2 regions of the Rhodoferax sp. GW821-FHT02C08 genome follow, and region 1 is predicted to be linked to the other one. Evidence: riboswitches for the same ligand, from Rfam matches in the RefSeq annotation. Region 1 holds a riboswitch; the other holds the start of a gene.
What was found. Region 1 has a riboswitch for thiamine pyrophosphate ahead of AC07VY_RS04275 (FAD-dependent oxidoreductase). Riboswitches for the same ligand answer to the same signal wherever they lie in the genome.

Region 1 (3,201 bases):
TGCTGAGCTCGGTGTTCGTGCCCCTGTACGGTGTGATCCTGGGCCGCCTGTCACAGGGCACGGCCACCGCATCACAACGCCTGGTGGAGCCCAGCGCTGCCCTATTATGGGTGGCCGGCATTGTGGCCTACCACCTGCTGACCAACTACGCGCCACAGTTCGGCGCCGCCCTGCCGACGCTGGCCCTGGTGTTCTTCGTAGCTTGGTTGACGCGGCCTTTGCGCATCACCTATGCGCTATAGAAAAAATAGCTTCTTGCGCAGGTAATACCTGCGCTACAGGTCTATTTCCTATAAACCCTCAAACGCCTAGAACCTGCATGGGCAAAGGCGCGAATCCGTGGTTCAACGGTCCGTGGCCGTGCCCGGTGTGCACGCTGGCACCGGCTTGTATGGCGCCACGGATATAAGCCCGGGCCTGACCCACCGCCTCCGTCAGCTCAAAGCCCTTTGCCAGGTACACCGCAATGGCAGACGACAGCGTGCAGCCCGTGCCGTGGCCGTTGTGCGTAGCAATGCGGGCCGAATGCCAGGGCTGGCGGCTGCCATCGCACTGGCCCAGCAGGTCTACCACCGCATCCCCCGGCAGGTGCCCCCCCTTGAGCAGCACGGCCGGCGCACCTAGCGCCAGCAAATCCGCCACCGCAGGCTCCAGCGTTTCCACGGTATCCACACTGCGGCCCAGCAGCAGAGCCGCTTCGTCCAAATTGGGCGTGACCACGGTGGCGCGGGGAAACAGCTGGTCCACCAGCACCTGCACGGTTTCAACCGCCATCAAGCGGTCGCCGCTGGTGGCCACCATCACCGGGTCCAGCACCACGCGTTTTAGTTGGTACTGGTCAATGGCCCAGGCCACCACCTCCACCATCTCGGGCGAATGCAGCATGCCGATCTTCACCGCGTCGGCGCCAATATCATCAAGCACAGCCTGCAACTGGGCTTTCAGAAAGGACGCTGGCACGGGGTGGATGGCTGTCACGCCACGCGTGTTCTGTGCGGTCAGCGCGGCCAGCGCCGTCATGCCGTAGCAGCCCAGCGCGGCAAAGGTTTTCAAGTCGGCCTGTATGCCCGCGCCGCCGCCACTATCAGAGCCAGCAATCGACAACAGGCGCAGATAGCGGGGAGAAGAGTCAGAAATAGTCATGCTGAAATTATCGGGCCAGCGATGTGATGTAATCCGGGTTTGCGGATGAAACAGGGGTGTCTGGTACGCAAACCAGACTGAGAAAAACCCTCATACCCGATCCAGATCATGCTGGCGTGGGAAGTTTCTATCAACGACAGCGCCTCGTTTCGTCCCAATTGAGCTTTCGCAAATGGACGATACCTTGGCTACCCCACTCTCCACCACCATTCTTGGCGCAGGCCTGATGGGCCGCTTGCTGGCCCTGGCGCTGGCACGCTCGGGCCACACCGTACAGGTCTTTGAGGCCGGCGGACCCGAGGCCGAGGGCGCCGCCGCCCGCGTGGCCGCCGCCATGCTGGCGCCACTGGCTGAATCGGCCATCACCGAGACCGGCGTGGTGCAGATGGGCCAGCATGGACTCACGCGCTGGCCGGAACTGATCGCCGAACTGGACATGCCGGTGTTCTTCCAGCGCAACGGCACTTTGATTCTCTGGCACCGGCAAGACGCCCCCGAGGCCAGCCGCTTTGGCCAGCAGCTCACCGCCACCTGCCAGCAACTGCCCAACCTACCCATACCGCAGCACCTGGACTCCGCCGCCATCGCAGCGCTGGAGCCCGCCATCGGCAATCGCTTCAGCCAGGGCCTGCTGCTACCCGGCGAGGGACAACTGGACAACCGTGGCTTGCTCAATGCTCTGCTGGTGCAGTTGCAGCAGGTGGGTGTCACCATGCACTGGCACAGCCCGCGCCAGCCAGAAGATGTCCACAGCGACTGGGTCTTTGACTGCCGCGGCCTGGGCGCACGCACACAATGGCCGGCCCTGCGCGCGGTGCGCGGCGAGGTGCTGCGCCTGCACGCGCCCGGCGTGGAGCTGCAACGCCCAGTGCGCCTGGTGCACCCCCGCTACCCGCTATACATTGCCCCAAAACCCGGCAATATCTTTGTCGTGGGAGCCACCGAGATCGAGTCCGACGATATGTCGCCCATGAGCGTGCGCTCCAGTCTGGAGCTGCTGAGCGCGGCTTACAGCGTGCACAGCGGCTTTGGCGAAGCGCGCATCCTGGAAAGCGCCACCCAGTGCCGCCCCACCCTGCCCAACAACCTGCCCGCGATCCGGCGGATTGCCCCCAATACGCTGCAAATCAACGGCCTGTACCGCCACGGCTTCATGATCGCCCCGGCCATGCTGGACGTGGTGCTGGAACTGGTGCAGCACGGTACGTCCGCGCTGGCCACGCAATTCGACCTGACGGTAGAAGAAGCATGAATGTCACCATCAACAACACCCCCCAGACCCTGCCTGACGGCGCCACGCTGGCCGACGCACTGGCGCAGATGCAGGCACAGCCGCCATTTGCCACCGCGGTGAACAAGACCTTTGTGCCACGCGCGCAGTACCCGCACACCGTGCTAGCCGAGGCCGACAGCATAGAAATCATCCACCCCGTGACCGGAGGCTGACACCATGTCCCACGACCCTCTCATCCTGTACGGCGAAAGCTTCGCCAGCCGCCTGCTGCTGGGCACCTCCCGCTACCCCTCGCCCAGCACCATGGCCGACGCCATCACGCGCGCCCGCCCGGCCATGCTCACAGCTTCGCTGCGCCGGCAAAACCTAGGCGGCCAGGACAAGAGCCCCAATGGATTCTGGGAACTGCTGCGCCAGACCGGTGTGCCCGTGTTGCCCAACACCGCCGGCTGCCACGGCCTGCAAGAGGCCATTACCACCTCCCACATGGCGCGCGAGGTGTTCGACACCCCCTGGATCAAGCTGGAGCTGATAGGCGACGACTACACCCTGCAGCCCGACACCTTGAACCTGGTGGAGGCCGCCAGCCGCCTTATCAAGGACGGCTTCAAGGTGCTGCCCTATTGCACCGAGGACCTGGTGCTGTGCCAGCGCCTGGTGGACGTGGGCTGCCAGGCCGTCATGCCCTGGGCCGCGCCCATCGGCACCGGTAAGGGCCCGATCAACCCCTATGCCATGCAGGTGCTACGCGAGCGCCTGAGCGTGCCGCTGCTGGTCGATGCCGGCCTGGGCCGTCCCTCGCATGCCTGCCAGGTGATGGAATG
Region 2 (3,201 bases), on a different contig from region 1:
GGCCGCGCGCTTCCAGTGCATCCAGGTAGGCCAGGCTGCGGCCCAGGTGGGCGGGGTCGCGCGGCCGATACAGGCCGGCGTTCACATCCGCCGCCGTGATGGTGGTGAAGGGAGTGACGGCGCTGCCGTCGCCTTGCAGCCAGAAGGTGGGGTGGGCGATGTCCAGCCGGTGGTGCGAGTCCAGCGTAATGGTGATGTCGGTCAGCCGGGCCGCATATTCGCGGATGAAGGCTGCCAGCCGCTGCATGTCGGCATGGGCGCCGGTGACCGGCAGGGCAGGGCTGCCGCCGGCACCTGGGGGGAGATCGCAAAAATCGTTCTGGGGGTCGATGATGAGCAGATGGGTGTGGCGTGTCATGGCTGTCTTCCGTTTGTCTTGCGATGCTGGCGATAATCGGTGCCCATGGACATTCTCATGCAACTTCTCGACTTCATTCTGCACGTGGACAAGCACCTGCAGGCTTTTGTAAGCAATTACGGCTTGTGGGTTTACGCCCTGCTGTTTCTGATTATTTTTGTGGAGACCGGCGTTGTTGTGATGCCGTTCCTGCCGGGGGACTCGCTGCTGTTCGTGGTGGGCGCCATGTGCGGTGTGGGGCTGATGTCCTATCCGCTGTCGGTCGGGCTGCTGCTGGCCGCGGCGATTTTGGGCAACCAGAGCAATTACGCCATCGGCCGTTATTTAGGCCCCAAGGTATTCCAGTGGGAAGATTCGCGCTTTTTCAACAAGAAGGCCTTCAACCAGGCCCATGCGTTTTACGAGCGCTATGGCGGCCTGACCCTGGTGGCTGCACGCTTTATGCCGTTCCTGCGCACTTTCGCGCCGTTTGTGGCGGGCGTGGCGGTGATGAATCGGGCCAAGTTTGTGTTTTTTGACGTGCTGGGGGGCGTGCTGTGGGTGGTGGGCATCGTCACCATCGGCTACTTCTTTGGCAATTTTCCCTGGGTCAAGCAGAACCTGGACAAGATCATCTGGGCCATGATTCTGGTACCCACGGCCCTGGTTGCCATCGGCGCCCTGAAGGGCCGTATGACCGCCAAGGCTTAGTATTCCACTTGCCTAAAAAATAGGCGCTGTAAGCTTTGTCTTTGTAAATCAATGGCTTAGCCTGCATATACAAACGCTTGCCCGGGTTATCCACAAGTTTGTCCAGCGCCAGCAGGGAGAACTCTACAATCCCACGCTTCACCGGGGGTGCCTGCTTTGAAGCGGGCTGAGAAATACCCCACACACCTGATCTGGGTCATGCCAGCGTAGGGAGCGTGATGGGGCTGCGGCCTTCCATGCGACCCGCGCCGGCGCATTGAAAGGCAAGCATGTTCCACCGCCGCGCTACTAGTACACGCCGTACGTTCACTTGGGCCGCCACCGCGCTGGCCGCACTCTGCACCTTCCCTGCCCTGGCTGCCGACAAGGAGCTGCGTGTGCTGGTGCACAGCTCTTTTGATCTGCCCAAGCCCTTGCTGGCCCAGTTCGAGGCCGATGCCGGCGTCAAGCTCAGCCTGATCAAGGCCGGGGATGCGGGTGAAATGCTGAATAAGCTGATACTGACCCGCGCGCAGCCCATTGCCGACGTGGTGTTTGGCCTAGACAACGCGCTGGTGGCCAAGGCCCAGGCCGCCAAGGTGCTGGAGCCCATGACCTATACCCAGGGTTCGCCGGTGACACAGGTGGGCACGAATGTAGTGGCGATGGACTACGGTTTCGTCACGCTGAATTTCGACAAGGCCGCTTTCGCCAAGAGCGGCCTGGCCTTGCCCAAGACGCTGGAGGATTTGATCCAGCCGGCCTACCGTAACCTGCTGGTGGTGCCCAACCCCGCCACCTCCAGCCCCGGCTATGCCTTCTTGCTGGCTACCGTGGCCGGCATGGGCGAGGAGAAAGCCTTTGACTGGTGGGGCCGCATGCGTGCCAATGGCGTGAAGGTGGTGAAGGGCTGGACCGAGGCCTACTACACCGAATTCAGCCGCAACGGCGGCAGCCGCCCGCTGGTGGTCAGCTACGCCACCAGCCCGGCGGCTGAGGTGTTCTACAGCAAGGAAAAGATCAGCGAGTCGCCCACCGCCAACCTGTTCCTCAAGGGCGGTGTGTTCCGCCAGGTCGAAGGTGTGGCCCTGGTAGCGGGCGGCGGGCAGCGCGAAGCCGCCGCCAAGTTCATCCGCTTCATGCGCGCTGGCGCGGTGCAGCAAGCCTTGCAAACCAGCATGTGGATGTATCCGGTGGAGGCCCACACGCCTCTGGCCGATGTGATGCGCCATGCGGTCGAGCCCACCGCGTTTGAAAGTCTGCCCGCCGAAACTATTGCCGACAAGGGCCCGGCCTGGGTGGCGCGCTGGACCCAAGTTGTACTGAAATAAATGGCGATCACACGCCGCCAGAGTTTGCTGGCAGCGCTGCCGCTGCTGTGCCTGGCGGTGCTGCTGGTGGCACCGGTGCTGCGCCTGGGCTTCGAAGGTTTTTGGGGTGAGCTGGCCACCGGACCCACGCCGTCGCTGTGGGCGGTATGGACCGACCCGTATCTGCGCTGGCGCGTGCTGTGGTCGCTTTTGCAGGCGGGCGCCACCTGTGTCGCCGCTTTGCTGCTGGGCTTGCCCGTGGCCTGGGTGCTGGCGCGTTGGGAGTTTGCCGGGCGCCGCCTGGTGTTGCGCCTGCTGATGCTGCCGTTCGTGGTGCCCACCCTGGTGGCGGCAGTGGGTGTGCTGGCGCTGTGGGGGCCGCGTGGTCTGTTGAGCAATGCCTTGGGGCTGGAGCTACAGGACTCGCCCTGGCTGCTGCTGTATGGCAATCTGTTTTTCAATCTGTGCGTGGTGGTGCGGGCCGGGTTGGAGGCGCTGGAGCAGGTCAATGCCCAACGCGTGGCCGCCGCCCGCAGCCTAGGTGCCAGCCCGTGGCGGGCCTTCTGGCGGGTCGAGTGGCCGGCGATCGCACCCTGGCTGGCGTCCAGCCTGTGCCTGGTGTTCTTGTATTGCTTTGCCGGTTTTGGCCTGGCCCTGGTGTTGGGGGGCCAGCGCTATGCGACGGTGGAGGTGGAGATCTACAGCCTGGTCGCGCACGAGCTGCAGCTGGCCCCGGCGAGCTTGCTGGCGCTGTGGATGCTGCTGCTGACTGGCGCCGTGGCCTGGGGCTATGCCGCCATCGAAAAGCGCCTGGCCGTGCCCGGCCGTGTGCAGCCCATCGCGCGCCGCCGCCCCAATCGACCC

Region 2: another riboswitch for thiamine pyrophosphate. It lies ahead of AC07VY_RS25325 (thiamine ABC transporter substrate-binding protein); the one in region 1 lies ahead of AC07VY_RS04275 (FAD-dependent oxidoreductase).

What each region holds. Positions count from the first base shown of each region.
Region 1 is NZ_JBWKVR010000003.1:28,236-31,436, reverse strand. It holds gene AC07VY_RS04285 (purine-cytosine permease family protein) at 1-242, shown strand, start outside; gene thiD (bifunctional hydroxymethylpyrimidine kinase/phosphomethylpyrimidine kinase) at 301-1,143, opposite strand; TPP riboswitch at 1,186-1,283, shown strand; gene AC07VY_RS04275 (FAD-dependent oxidoreductase) at 1,316-2,395, shown strand; gene thiS (sulfur carrier protein ThiS) at 2,392-2,589, shown strand; gene AC07VY_RS04265 (thiazole synthase) at 2,594-3,201, shown strand, end outside.
Region 2 is NZ_JBWKVR010000036.1:32,227-35,427, forward strand. It holds gene AC07VY_RS25315 (cysteine hydrolase family protein) at 1-358, opposite strand, end outside; gene AC07VY_RS25320 (VTT domain-containing protein) at 404-1,048, shown strand; TPP riboswitch at 1,182-1,279, shown strand; gene AC07VY_RS25325 (thiamine ABC transporter substrate-binding protein) at 1,318-2,358, shown strand; gene AC07VY_RS25330 (ABC transporter permease) at 2,359-3,201, shown strand, end outside.